2 regions of the Paenibacillus sp. 01T443 genome follow, and region 2 is predicted to be linked to the other one. Evidence: predicted binding sites of a transcription regulator. Region 2 holds the regulator's gene; the other holds the start of a gene.
The links. The regulator LexA, encoded in region 2, represses DNA repair genes until DNA is damaged. The targets are predictions, from matches to a motif close to CGAACATATGTTCG.
Positions count from the first base shown of each region.

Region 1 (7,149 bases), on a different contig from region 2:
TGACGGTAGGGCGCATGGCTAAGCCGATGGCTAACGTCGCCCTGCGCTGCTGTCCGCCGCTTAGAAGCCTGCCGTCTCGTTCCTGCAAGTCAGTCAGGCGCAGCCGATCAAGAATACCGTCGACAAAGCTGCGGTAATCCGGGATGCTGCGGGCTTTTAAAAAATACTCAATATCCTTACGGATAGAATCTTCAATAAACATCTCCTCAGGATTCTGATAAATGTAGGAGACAAAATCGGATAATAGCTCGGGCGAAGCCTGCTTGGTCATATGCCCGCATACCTCCAGCCGTCCAGTGCTTGGTCGACGAATGCCTGACATTAATTTCAGAAGCGTTGATTTGCCCGCACCGTTATTCCCAACCAAAGCGATACGATCCCCTTCATAAAAACTAATCGACATATCACGAATGACGGGGTGCATGTCTCTCGTGATGGTTTTATAGGCATAGGAGACGTCGGTAAACGTAATAAGCTGTTTCTTAGGGTAAATGGTATTGTTATTTTGTTCGTTAATGAATGAACTGTCCTCCACAATGAAAGGCTGTGCTAGCACCTTCCTAAAATAGCTTGCCGCCTCATCGACTGTTATCGGGTAAAGCTGACCGCCTTTTGGCGAATGCATTCCGGCTGCCTCCGAATCGCGAACGGCCATTGTTACCTGCGGAGGCAAAATATGCAGGGCAGCCAGCTCGTCAACGGCGGACAACGCTTCTTGAACGGGTTTGACCCAACGTATCGTTCCGCAATCCATGAGCACGACCTTGTGACAGTAATCCGCAATAAATTCGGTATGATGCTCGATGACGATAATTGTTTTTCCGTATTGCTCATTTAATATTTTGAGCTTGTCATAAATAAGCCTGGCATGGAACGGGTCAAGCTGGGCCACTGGCTCATCGACAATAATAATGTCAGGATCGAGCGACAATGCGCCTGCTAGAGCCGTAAGATGCTTTTGTCCGCCGCTTAGCTGCCAAATCCACTGCTCCTTCAGTTGTTCAATGCCAAGCATAGAAAGCGCGCGCAGCCCTCGTTCCTTGTAATCCGCAAAACCATAATTAAGCGGAGCAAAGCAGGCCTCGTCATAGACGGTGGGACGAACGAGCTGATTCTCAAAATCTTGAAATACATAAGCAACCTTGCGGGATAAGGAGGACACGGTCTCCTCAGCAGCAGTAAGACCAGCCACCTCGATTGAGCCGCTTAAATCGCCGACGTAGTAGTTCGGAATAAGGCCATTGAGACATTTACACAGAGTCGACTTTCCGCTGCCGTTTGTGCCGGCGATCGCAATAAATTCGCCAGGCTGGATAGTAAGATGAATGTTGTGGAGTGCTGTGCCTTCCGCACCAGGATATTGAAAATGAACTTCCCTCAGAGCTATGATTGGAGCCGCCTGAAGCGGCTCCTGCGGGGTATTCTCTGTGTATGTAGGTCTCAAAGCTTTATATCCCCCGATGTGCGAGCAGACTTGGATTTGGCGCGGAAGGCAGCGAATAGGGTAACGGCAAGGACCAGCACGGCTGCAAGAACGCTAACCCAGATGAAGCCGCTGCCGTACTGTTCGATAAATTCGGGCTCCCATACGGCGATATTGATGTCCGCTTCGGATAAGAACTCAGCGATTACGCCAATAAAAACGAATAAGATAGCGGTAATAAGAAGACGCGGCGTCATGAGCTGGCCCAATGAAACAATAACTCGGCTGTCACGCGGCTTCATGCCAAGCAGCGGCTCTATTTTGCCATACAAACGAGGAACAAGAAATAAGGTTGGCAGGAGGGAGAAGAAGATACCCGTAATAACCATGGCATTCAGGAAGCTTAGACCTTCAATGAGCAAAATGCTCTCTGGGATACCAGGAACAGCCTCGAGCTCTTCAATACCGAACCATACTTTGCTGATATCGACAATTGCGCTTAGCATTTGGTCAATACCGACCGCGACGAAGGAGGCGAGCGCGAGCTGCTTCCGATTGCGGGGATCGCTAACGAGCAGTCCCGCTATGTACATCGCAATTGTAAATTCAATAAATTTCTCCAGCTCGCCAAGCCCGCCGAATTGCCCAAGCAGCAGCTCGCCGAAAATAACCTCTCCAAAGGAAGCGCCAAGCGCAGCATACAGTGGATTAAATAGAATGCATAGCGTAAGCGGTATAAAGGCAAAATATTCAACTTTCAGCTCAACCGGACCAAGCTTAAGCTCAGGAATGAGCTCGGAGAACATGTTGGAGATACCGTACAAAGACATCGATAATATGAAGACCATAAGCTTTTGCGATTGCGTTAACTCGTAACGGCGCTTAGGCGCTGAAACCATTGGGATTCCTCCTAAATTTTTATGTGAGGCGGATTCCGTTTTGAAAGCCTCGTTTCAAAGCGAATCCTTCTACAATATAGGGATTAAGTGTTTTCGGATCATCAACGAATTGTATGGATTGTGTAAAATAAAATACATTTTAATAATTATGAAAAAAAATTATCACTAATCGTCAAAAAGGTGTTATACTCCGTTTATAAAAATTTAAATGCGATCATAGAGAAGAATAGGAGATAGTTTGACATGACAGCCTTTCATTTGGAGATGGATCTCGACAATATGTCAAAGAGTCAGCAGGCGATCGCCAATTACGTGATGGGCGCGCTGCAGCAAATTCCATACTGTACGGAGGAGGATATCGCGCTGGCGGTAGGCGTAAGCACAGCGACTGTGTCGCGATTTTGGCGGACGATCGGCTTTTCTAATTTAAAGGCATTCAAGAAGCATTTGCTGCAAAACGAGCATGCGACGCCTGCGCACAAGATGAAACAAATTTTGAATAAGATGGAGCATGAAGAGGCGGATATCGTAAGTGAAATGCTGGAGATTGCTTCTGCGAATGTACAGGTTACGTCGAAGCGGGTGGAGCGGGAGCAATTTTACAAGGTGGTCGAAGCCATCCATGCCGCGCGGAAGGTTTATGTATTCGGTACGGGAGCGGCTGTTAGCTTAATAGAGCTCATACGCTTTCGATTAAATCGTATTAGCGTGCAAATCGAGGGAATGGCAGGCAGCGGAAGCGAGCTGCTAGAATCGCTTGTTCATGCGGGGCCCAATGATGTTGTGCTTATGTTTGGATTTGTTCGGCGCTCTCCAGAAATGACCGTGCTGCTTGATAATGCACGCACAGCAGGTTATACAACAGTGCTTATTACCGATTTGCTCGTATCCGATATGCTGGAGCAGAGCGATCTAGTTCTGCAGGTTGATCGAGGCGAGCTGGAGGGCTTTCATTCGATGGCAGCGCCGGTCGCGCTTATGGATGCATTATCGGTCGCTGTAACGAAGCGTCGCGGGGAGCAGGCGCTTCAGCAGCTGGATCGTTTACATGCGCTGCGGAAGAAATACGCCTCGCTGCTGCCTAAATAAAAAGACGCTGGAGCCTGATCGGCTCCAGCGTCTTTGCTTAAAATATAAGAAATTATAAGTTTTGCGACAGCCGTTTACGCTTGTTATTTGAAAAAACGAATCGTCAGTGGATAACGATAGCCATTACCCTCGGAGGCGCGAATGGAAGCAATAATGGTGAACACGAGCCAGAAAACAAATAATAGCGGCGTAGTGATAAAGCCGATAAGAACGAAAATAAGCAAGCCTGAAATAATGGTATAGATCGCGTTGCTGATCTGGAAATTAAGCGATTCCTTGCCATGCATATCTACGTAGCTCGATTGGTCCTTCTTCATGAGCCAGATGACGAGTGGACCAAGAATGTTGCCGAGCGGAATAATCAAACCGCTGAATGCAAGCAGATGACAGAGCATGCCGTACGTTTTTTCCTCTTTGTGGAGCCCAAAGGGCTGATTCATCATGTGTTGCCTCCCTTAGTTTTTAAAAGATGTTAAATGGCTTTATGTACTTATACGTTGGCAAGGCTGAAACATATGCATAAATATGCTGGGATTTGGCGCTCGTATCGTGTTAGGGGAACAAACGATTTGAAAAAGGTTCATCCGCTAAGATGAAAAAAGGACAATCCAACCGTAGAAAAGCTCTACAATGGGATAGTCCTGTTTATTTAGAAGCTTCCTGGAGCGGGTGGATATGGGGGATTGTTGCTCGGCTCCTTTTTGAAAGCGGCTATGAAGAGAAATACAGCCGTTGTAAGGTGCATGATCATTCCTAGAAATGGAATCCACGCCAATACCGATGTGACAATGCCGAGTATGCTGCCCACAATGGGTTTGTTGTGCTGCGAGCAAAGCACCAACGTTATAATGTGGAGCACAAGTGCGACGAATAGCACGGTGTAACCGGAAAATACAACCAAGGTACCTCCCAGAAAAGGAAAGCCTAGTATGCCTTCCATAATTGCGGTAACCAGCAGCAGCGTGCCAGCGGCCTTCATATCTATTCCTCCTAACGAAATTTTATGGTTAACAGCGGATCGGATGCTTAAAAATAGGAATTGCTTCACGTTCTCTGTTTTTACTTTTTACGCATGAAATGACGTACAGGTTACATCTATTTACGGCTGCGTAGGACAATAAGCCCCGCACGTCAGCGAGACTTTAAAGGAAAGCACATTTCATTGCCCCTTATTCTATGAATCGGTGGATGCATGCTTCGCGAAGATTTCGGAATTATAAGCGGATATCTGTTTGTTTATTTCATTTCGTATGTATTCATGTGTCAGGGTAAGCCGATCTTCATAGCCGCGGCAATTGAAACGATAGGTTAGCTTGTTAGGTGTTCCGTTATCCTTACATACGGTTATGCTTTTTGAAACCAGCAGCTGGGTGTTCGCCGCTAAATCTGCTTTCATTCTCAAAATGATAATGTCTGCGGCCTTAGCAAAGATCGCACGCAAGGAGCGGGCTTTTCTATCCAGCTCGCGCCTATTTCGTTCAACGACAACGAGTGCCAGGGGAAGTATAATGGAATTCTGTATAAGCTGAAGCTCTTCCAACGCAGGCGGCTGGTAATGATTGTTTACCTTATATAACGGCATGGCCATTTGTAAATCACCTCATGCACATTATAGGGGAACAAACGTTCTGTAGTCAACCTATCTATAGCATAAAGATTACAAAAAGACCTTCTACGACGACTGCGTAGAAGGTCTTATTATAATGACGATAGCTGCTTCTAAAAATATATGGCGCGCCCGAGAGGGCTCGAACCTCCCACCTAACGTTTAGGAAACGTTTGCTCTATCCGGATGAGCTACGGACGCGCAGCAAAATTAATTATAACATGCTTACTTTTAAGGAAGCAAGATGAACCAGCCATGATTTGGGATTCTGCAGTTATTGTCGAAAAAGGTCTTTTTTTCGGGTTGAATAGCAGGATAAAAAGTACGGGAAGGCGAATAGTTGTAAGGACGATGAGTTCGAACGGCTGGAGGAATACCCCGTATGTACGAATACTTCAATGAACCTAACTCTTTTAGATTAGATTTATCCCCAGAACAAATGCTTAAGGTCATCTTTGAATATACCGCCAAAATCGCCAATGAGAAAAAGTTAGAAGCTGTTCTCGTCTTAATGGCGAATATGGGCAGGGAAATGGTCGTTGCCGACCGTTGTACGGTCTGGCTAATTGATGTTGCGCGTAATGAGCTGTTTACGGTAGTTGCGCCTGGTGTCGGAGAAATTAGAATACCTTACGGGAGCGGCTTAGTAGGGAATGCAATCAGTACCGGGCAGCCCATTTTTATCGATGATGCTTACGGTGACCCGAGGCATAATCCGGACAGCGACAGAAAGACGGGCTACCGGACAAAGTCGATCATGACCATTCCTTTCCGCAACAATCAGGGAGAGGTTATCGGGGCGTATCAAGCGATTAACAAGCTAACGAAAAAACAGTCGTTTTCAACGCAGGATATGGATTATCTTACGCTTGCTGCGGCCTATTCAGGCAAATCTCTTGAATCCATTATGCTTCATGAGGAAATAATGGAGACACAGAAAGAAATTATTTTGGCTATGGGCAATATTGGCGAGGGACGATCAAAGGAAACGGGAAACCATGTAAAGCGGGTCGCTCATTATTCCTATATTTTAGCGGTAGGCCTTGGCATGAGCAAGGTAGAAGCAGAGATGCTGCGAAGCGCATCACCCATGCATGATATTGGGAAGGTAGCTATTCCGGATGCGATTTTGCAAAAGCCTGGAAAGCTCACAGCCGAGGAATTCGAGCAGATGAAGGAGCACTGCATGATTGGTTACCGGCTGCTGAGAAAGTCCAAGAGACAGCTCCTGCAGGCCGCAGCCATTGTGGCATGGCAGCATCACGAGAAATGGGATGGAACAGGTTATCCGCAGGGGCTTGCAGGCGAGGATATACATATTTATGGACGAATAACGGCGCTGGCAGATGTATTCGATGCCTTAGGCAGCGCTAGAGTATATAAAGAGGCGTGGCCGTTAGAGCGCATTTTGAAACTGATTAAGGAAGAGCGGGAACGGCATTTTGACCCGCAGGTGGTTGATGTTTTTTTCCAGCAGCTGCCCCTTATACTCGAAGTGAGAGATCAGAATGAGGATCTGTTCGAAACGGAATAAAGATGAACGTTAAGACCTTAATGGAGAAATCCATAAAGGTCTTTTTTTATGATCGACCGAAGCTCGCTTCTTTATTGACAACCAACCCATAACCGTGTATATTAAATTTTATAAAATTAAATTGTATCAAATTAAATTGTATCAAATTAATTCACTCGATGTTGGCAGGTTTGCTTAATCAGAGTAGAAAGTACGCATTCGTGCAATACGAATGTTTGATGCCTTCTTCTGTAATGAGAGCCGACTTTATGCGATGCGGGAGTGCAAAGATTTTAAAAAACAAATTGGAGGAATTGATTATGCAAAAACTATACACAGCTACGGTAACGGCAACAGGCGGAAGAGACGGTAAGCTCGTATCGAGTGATAATATTTTAAATGTGGATGTGAGAGCACCGAAGGAGCTTGGAGGTCAAGGCGGAGCAACAAATCCAGAGCAGCTGTTTGCTGGCGGTTATGCAGCTTGTTTCGAGAGCGCGATCAATCTTGTAAGCCGGATGAAGAAAATCAAGGTGGAGAAAACGGAAGTAACCGCCCATGTAACATTGGGGAAGGATGACGGCGGAGGGTATGAGCTGGAAGCAAAGCTTGATATTTC
Region 1 covers NZ_JBFTPE010000021.1:64,449-71,597, reverse strand. Annotated here, with positions in the region: gene AC1DLI_RS27810 (ABC transporter ATP-binding protein) at 1-1,444, opposite strand, end outside; gene AC1DLI_RS27805 (DUF8171 family membrane protein) at 1,441-2,322, opposite strand; gene AC1DLI_RS27800 (MurR/RpiR family transcriptional regulator) at 2,566-3,411, shown strand; gene AC1DLI_RS27795 (DUF4870 domain-containing protein) at 3,495-3,854, opposite strand; gene AC1DLI_RS27790 (hypothetical protein) at 4,061-4,390, opposite strand; gene AC1DLI_RS27785 (YhjD family protein) at 4,586-4,999, opposite strand; tRNA gene AC1DLI_RS27780 (tRNA-Arg) at 5,142-5,218, opposite strand; gene AC1DLI_RS27775 (HD domain-containing phosphohydrolase) at 5,400-6,551, shown strand; gene AC1DLI_RS27770 (organic hydroperoxide resistance protein) at 6,851-7,149, shown strand, end outside.
Region 1: AC1DLI_RS27785 (YhjD family protein) is a predicted target of LexA. The motif match lies at 5,028-5,041, and genes of this name have one in related genera.

Region 2 (7,149 bases):
GCGGTCATCCCACAGTAAAGTGTCATCTAGATCAAATAATACTGCATGTTTAGCCATCGTTGTTCGAACTCTCCTACTTATTTATTTTTCCTGAAAAGGAATGCCGTTTGCTTGCGCAAACACTTTCAGCTTCGCGCTAATTTCATCCGTTGGAAAACGGTTCGTTAATTTAGAGAACACCCAGTTACCGCCTTTGTGCTGCTCTACGATAACATAACCCTTTTGTGCGCTAAATCCTTTAATTGCAGAAGCAGGAATGCGTTTATCCCCTGTCAATCGGCGTGATTGTACAAAATCTTTGCCAATCGTAATATACGGGCGTCTAAAGAAAAAGAGGACCGCGAGTAAAATATAGCAGCCTACCGTGATCCAAAACATCGTATCCATTTTGAATTGGGACGAGCTTTGCATCAAAATAACGTACATTCCGATAAATAAAATCAATAAGATTGGTGCGATGTAATTACGTCCAATAATTTTATCGGATTTCTCGGCGTTAAACACGATTTGGCCATTGCCTTGTTTTTTGCGTTGTTTATTTATTTCGGTCATATTTTTGCGCACCTTGCGCTCCCAGGAACGTGACAAGCTCATTCTCCTCCTAATTTAAAAAGCCCTATTCAAACGGTCTGCGGAATTTATCGATAAAGCGATTCGGATAATCATCTGGAAGCGCACTGACTTGCTCCAAACGGTTCCAGACTTCTTCTGGCATTTCCCAGCCTATTGCACCGATATTATCTTCAAACTGTTCTAATTTGCTGGCACCGAATATCGGCGAAGTAATTCCTTCGCGTTGAATCAGCCATCTTAACGCAACTTGTGCAGGCGTTTTACCAAGCTCATTTGCTGCTTCCAGCAGTGTATCAAGAATGACGAAATTTTTGTCCGAGGCTCGATTAATCCAGGCGCTCTCGCCTACCTTCGAAGTCATCCGACCTTCCTTAGGTTCTTCTCTGGTATAACGCCCAGTAAGAAATCCTCCGCCAATGGGAGCCCATGGAATAATGCCTACCTTTTCCTCTAAGCAGAGCGACATCATTTCTCGGTCCATTTGTCTGCTTACTAAGCTGTATTGCGGCTGAATGGATACAAAACGGACATAGCGGTTTGCATCGCTACATGCCAACGATTTCATCAATTGCCATGCAAAAAAATTAGAACAACCTATGTAGCGAACCTTGCCTGAGGTAACAAGGTCGTCAAGCGTGCGAAGCGTTTCTTCGATTGGTGTTGCATGATCCCATACATGTACCTGGTACAAATCAATATAATCGGTTTGAAGTCGTTTTAGGCTGGCTTCAACACCATCCATGATATGTTTGCGCGATAATCCCACGCCATTGATATTTTTGGATGTGGTCATCCTTACCTTTGTTGCCAGTACAATATCAGAGCGATTGTGTTTAATCGCTTTCCCGACGATCTCCTCGGAACGGCCGCTTACATATACGTCAGCAGTATCCAGAAAATTGCCGCCTCGGTCAACAAAACGATTGATCATCTCAATCGAATCCTCTTCACTTGTTGTGTTGCCGAAGGTCATCGTTCCCAAACAAAGCTCAGAAACCGCCAGTCCACTTTTGCCTAATAGTTTGTAATTCATCTAATCACCCTTTCTTGGATATTAAATGATGTCTTTAGACAATAATTAATGCTTGATATTATCCTTATCATCCACAATTTCAATCGTTTCAAGCTGTTGTCGAAAATTGTTCTTAAAATTCGTTAAATACTGCTTGCGAAGCTCATCTCTTTCGGCAATTTCCGCATCGGTTAAGCCTTCAGATTTATTTTTACGAGCGAGCTCGTTAATCCGTTCAATTATTTTCGAAAATTCCATACCTTGCTCTACTCCTCTCATGATGAAAAACCACTACTCTATACTTTGACATTTTCGACGATCAGTTGTCAAGGCAAGGCATGTTCAAAACCTATACTTTTCACGTGGAAAATAAGCCTCTGGATTCAATTCCTATCCTCTGAAATGAGATGAATGAGGCAAATCAATCATTTATGCAAAAAAGCTTTCTGAAGCAAGTAGATTTAGTAATCCGCTTGTTCCAGAAAGCATATAGGTTAGTGTTATTAGCAAGCCATTGTAAATATCATTCAAATTATATATTTGGAATTATAAGCTTCTGTCCGGACTTAATCTCTGCTGAATGTAGTTCATTCCGATCCTTAATCAGATATACAACATATCTTATATCATGCTTAGAGTCAGTGAATTGTCTAGCAATCTCCCATAATGTATCTCCAGTACGAACAGTGATAACCTGCTCATCATTTGTTGCTGCTTCAGGAGAGCTCCCTGATGCATCTGTTCCCATCATTAAAAAGCTCGTGAATAATAGGATAAACAAAGCAGAACATACAGTAACCTTAACCGTATGACGCTTTAATAAGCGTACAATTACCTTTGAAAACTTCATTGCTTTGCTTGCTTCCGGCTTATGGATCGTTCTATAAAAGCTTGGACTAGTTATCATTTATCAGCACCCCAAACGTTTGTTCTGTTTTTAGATTACACGAACAGACGTTTGGTGTCAATGAAAAAATGCGAACCTTTGTACTTAAGAACTTATGTTTGTACGAACTCCGGTTCTATGTTATAATTTTTTGCAAACCTACTAATGGAGTGATTGCAGTGTCGAAGATTTCTAACCGACAACATTCGATTCTTGAATTCATCAAGAATGAAGTCCGGGAGAAAGGCTATCCACCCTCCGTTCGAGAAATCGGCGAAGCTGTTGGATTGTTATCCAGTTCAACCGTTCATGGTCATCTTGACCGCCTGGAGAAGAAAGGTCTGATTCGCCGAGATCCTACGAAACCCCGTGCAATTGAGATCTTAGATCAAGAAGGCGTCGATGGCATTATCCCGCTTTCCGTAGCTAAGGTGCCGATTGTGGGCAAGGTTACAGCTGGTGTGCCTATCACTGCTACGGAGAACATCGAGGAGTATTTCCCGCTTCCTGCCCATTTTGTCGGAGACAGCAGCGTTTTTATTTTGAATGTTATGGGCGAGAGTATGATCGAAGCCGGCATTCATGATGGAGATTACGTTATTGTTCGGCAACAGCAAACGGCAAATAACGGTGAAATCGTTGTCGCCATGACAGAGGATGACGAAGCAACAGTTAAAACGTTCTATAAGGAGAAAAATCATATTCGCCTGCAGCCGGAGAATTCCACGATGCAGCCGATTTTACTCCAAAATGTAACGATACTTGGTAAAGTCATTGGACTTTTCCGCGACATACATTAATCGGATTGTAAATGTACATAAAGAAAAGGCTGGATCAGATGCACATGCGTCTTTGATCCAGCCTTTTCTTTGTTCGCTAAGCCCCTTCAACTTTCAACCAATCGTTTTCCTTAAAATTAGGCTGCTGGATGAATGCCTCTCCCAGACAAACACCCAATCAACGTACAATTATCCCGCATAACATACTGTGTACTCAACACGTAAGGAGGTGCATTGAAAAATGTCCGGTTACGTTGGTGGAGCTTTTACAAACACAGGCACAATTTTGGTTCTCTTCATTTTGTTGGTGATTATAGCTTGCAGCTGTATGGGTTTCGGCGGCTACTAATAACAGCCCCTATCCATTCTTTCTCTCTTAGCCTCTCGACTCAAACGCAAAAAGGCCCGTAAATCGGGCCTTTTTGCGTATCCGTTCCGATGAAACGCACAATCATTAACGAAACGTAAACAAGTATTGATCTTCACTTGAGCGCACTAGTAAATAATGATGGGCAAGTTACATAGGCAACCATAGAAGCATAGGCTGATCATATCAAAATAAGTATTGGAGGAGAACGTAATGGCATTCGGACCGCTCCAGCCCCCATTTTATCCCTATCCGCCTTCTTATCCTTATCCGTACCCTTATCCCTATCCTTATCCTTACCCAGAAGTGCTTCCACTCCCTTTTCCTTCGCCTTTTGGCTCTTTTGGAGGACCATGGTGGCATGGAGGGTTTCAAGGAGGCGGCTTCCCTGGAGGAGGTCCTGGCGGCTTTCACGGGGGGCCTCCAGGAGGCTTCCACGGCGGTGGCTTTCATGGCGGACATCGTCATTATTGTAAATAAATCAAATTAAAAGTCTTATCGATTCCAATCGTTCCGGCGGGGAATGTGTAGGTTTAGCCTAAACATCCCCCAGCAATTCGATATCAAAGATGCATCTTACCGAATGAATCCATCAAGAAGCTAACTTTTATCAGCTAGTTTGGCCATTTCAGAAATCATCTTGCTGTCCAAAATGGTTTTTGCATGTCCCGATTTTGCCGCTTGGATCATTGCTAGACCAATTTCCTTTAATGAAATCACATGCTTCGGCAATAGGGCGAGGAGCATTGGATACATCCACTTCAATGCAGAATAGTATCCGTGTGTATTATTTAAACCTTTGGTAGGATGAATGTATCCAGGCCGGAACATATATGCGCCTTTTAAAGGTAGCTGTAACAGTGCATTTTCTGTTTTCCCTTTCACTCTAGCCCACATGCTTTTCCCCCGCTCCGTACTATCGGTTCCACTGCCTGATACATAACAGAAAACCATATCCGGGTTCTTGCTCGAAAGAATACCTGCCATGTATAGCGTCAGATCATACGTCAGATGACTATATTTTTCTTCATTCATGCCAACAGAGGATACGCCTAGACAAAAGAAACAAGCATCGTAGCCCGTTAACTGCATAGCAATGGAATCGATTTGAAAGAAATCCACATGGACAATCTCTTTTAATTTGTTGTGAACAACTCCGCATGGTTTCCGATTGATAACAAGGACCTTTTCAATATCCGGATGAAGCAGACATTCATGCAGCACGCCTTCCCCAACCATCCCAGTAGTTCCTGTTATTATTACATTTAATTTCTTTGCATTTTGTCCCGTCAGTGAGCCTTGGTCAAGCATGCTTAATCACCCAATTCCAATTTCATCTTCGTGTCTCATGTCCCTATAATAAACGATCATTCGGTTAAAAACAAACAATATTCTTAATTGTACGTCGATTACATTTGAACTATACGGCTCGCTTACCAAAAAGAACCGTTGGATAATGTGGTTTTTGTAACTGACCTAATCTTTGACGATCTAGCTTTGGGTACTCATATAATGGTCCATCATATATGACTTGAACGCTCTCATGCACAAGAAAATCATTCGGTGTCACTAAAGTTGATGGACGATCCCACATATGGATTCCGCTGGACTTCAGCGTCTCGGCAACAAACTGCGAGCAGAAATAGGAATGAGCGGGCTGCAAATCCATCTCTAACAATACACCCAACAGCCCAATTAAATTATACCGATACCTATTCTTATCCTTTTCGAATTCGCTAATCACCTTCATTAAGGCCGTTTTTTGATGTTCCGTTACAGCAATCCGTAGCAGCCTGCAGCGAGTTTCCGGAAAATGCCGGAATGTTCCTTGATAAACATCCTCCTTCACAAACCCGGCATGCAAAGGATTATTTACACGCTTTCGTCCGAAACTATAGATTTCTTCTAAATTCTCATCCAATACAAGCGAAGCATGATTGTAAGGGGCACCCGTAAACCCTTTGATTAGTCTAGTAAACAAGGTCCCTGTATCGGTAAGTAATATATATATGCTATCAGTTATCTCGTTATTTAAACTTGTTATTGTCATTCTGCTCATCTCCTGATAACCGTTGTTATATTCATCCGGCAGCCATTCTTAACTGCTCTGAATATAACAATTCGACAGACAAGCGAATAGTACCAACTATGTGTAGTACTGTTTAATCAAAAAAAATCCCTCAACGCTAATCGCGTCAAGGGATGATATTCTTAATATAGAGTCAAATATTGATCTCTTTCCCATTGGTGAACCTGAGTACGGTACATATCCCATTCGATTTCTTTCAGCTCGTAGAAATGGGCAAGCGCGTGATCGCCAAGTGCTTCACAAATGATATCGCTTCTTAGCATTTCATCGAGTGCTTCCTTCAAATCGAGCGGCAAGCTCGGAATACCTGCATCCTGACGTTCTTCCTCAGTCATGATGTAAATGTTCCGGTCCGTTGGAGCAGGCAATGGCAGCTTGTTCTGAATGCCGTCAAGACCAGCTCTAAGCATAACTGCAAGCGCTAGATACGGGTTTGCCGCCGGGTCAGGATTACGTACCTCTACGCGTGTGCTAAGACCGCGTGAAGCCGGAATACGGATCATTGGCGAGCGGTTGCTCGCGGACCATGCAACATAACATGGTGCTTCATAACCAGGGACTAGACGTTTATAAGAATTGATCGTTGGGTTCGTAATGGCAGCCATTGCACGTGCATGGAGCAGTATTCCTGCCATGTAATGACGTGCAGTTGCACTAAGTCCCAGCTTGTCCTTCTCATCATAGAACACATTCGTATCACCTTTGAACAAGGATTGGTGACAGTGCATACCGGAGCCGTTAACGCCGAACAATGGTTTCGGCATAAAGGAAGCATGCAGGCCATGCTCGCGTGCAACCGTCTTAACGACTAGCTTGAACGTTTGGATTTGATCTGCAGCTTTAATGGCATCTGCGTATTTGAAATCGATCTCATGCTGACCTGGAGCAACCTCATGGTGAGACGCTTCGATCTCGAAGCCCATTTCTTCCAGCGTCAGAACGATTTCACGACGACAGTTTTCACCCATATCCATAGGAGCTAAGTCGAAATAACCCCCTTGGTCATTTAACTCCGTAGTCGGCTCTCCGCGTTCATCGGTTTTGAACAAGAAAAACTCAGGTTCAGGACCGACATTCATTGCCGAGTAGCCAAGATCTTCGGCTTCTTTCAAGGCACGTTTCAAAATACCGCGCGGATCGCCGGCGAAAGGCGTACCGTCAGGCATATAAATATCGCAAATCAAACGGGCAACACGATCTTGCGTAACCCATGGGAAAACAACCCATGTGTCAAGATCAGGGTAAAGGTACATGTCAGACTCTTCGATACGTACATAACCCTCGATGGATGAACCATCGAACATCATTTTGTTGTCGAGAGCTTTTTCAAGCTGACTTACAGGGATCTCTACGTTTTTGATTGTTCCAAGCAGATCCGTAAACTGCAAACGAATAAAACGAACATTTTGTTCCTGTGCTATACGTCTAATATCCTCTTTAGTG
Region 2 covers NZ_JBFTPE010000001.1:92,985-100,133, forward strand. Annotated here, with positions in the region: gene AC1DLI_RS00430 (HAD family hydrolase) at 1-57, opposite strand, end outside; gene AC1DLI_RS00435 (hypothetical protein) at 82-594, opposite strand; gene AC1DLI_RS00440 (aldo/keto reductase) at 617-1,606, opposite strand; gene AC1DLI_RS00445 (DUF896 domain-containing protein) at 1,652-1,843, opposite strand; gene yneA (cell division suppressor protein YneA) at 2,118-2,492, opposite strand; gene lexA (transcriptional repressor LexA) at 2,651-3,271, shown strand; gene yjcZ (sporulation protein YjcZ) at 3,492-3,599, shown strand; gene AC1DLI_RS00465 (hypothetical protein) at 3,831-4,097, shown strand; gene AC1DLI_RS00470 (NAD-dependent epimerase/dehydratase family protein) at 4,218-4,928, opposite strand; gene AC1DLI_RS00475 (hypothetical protein) at 5,038-5,667, opposite strand; gene glnA (type I glutamate--ammonia ligase) at 5,829-7,149, opposite strand, start outside.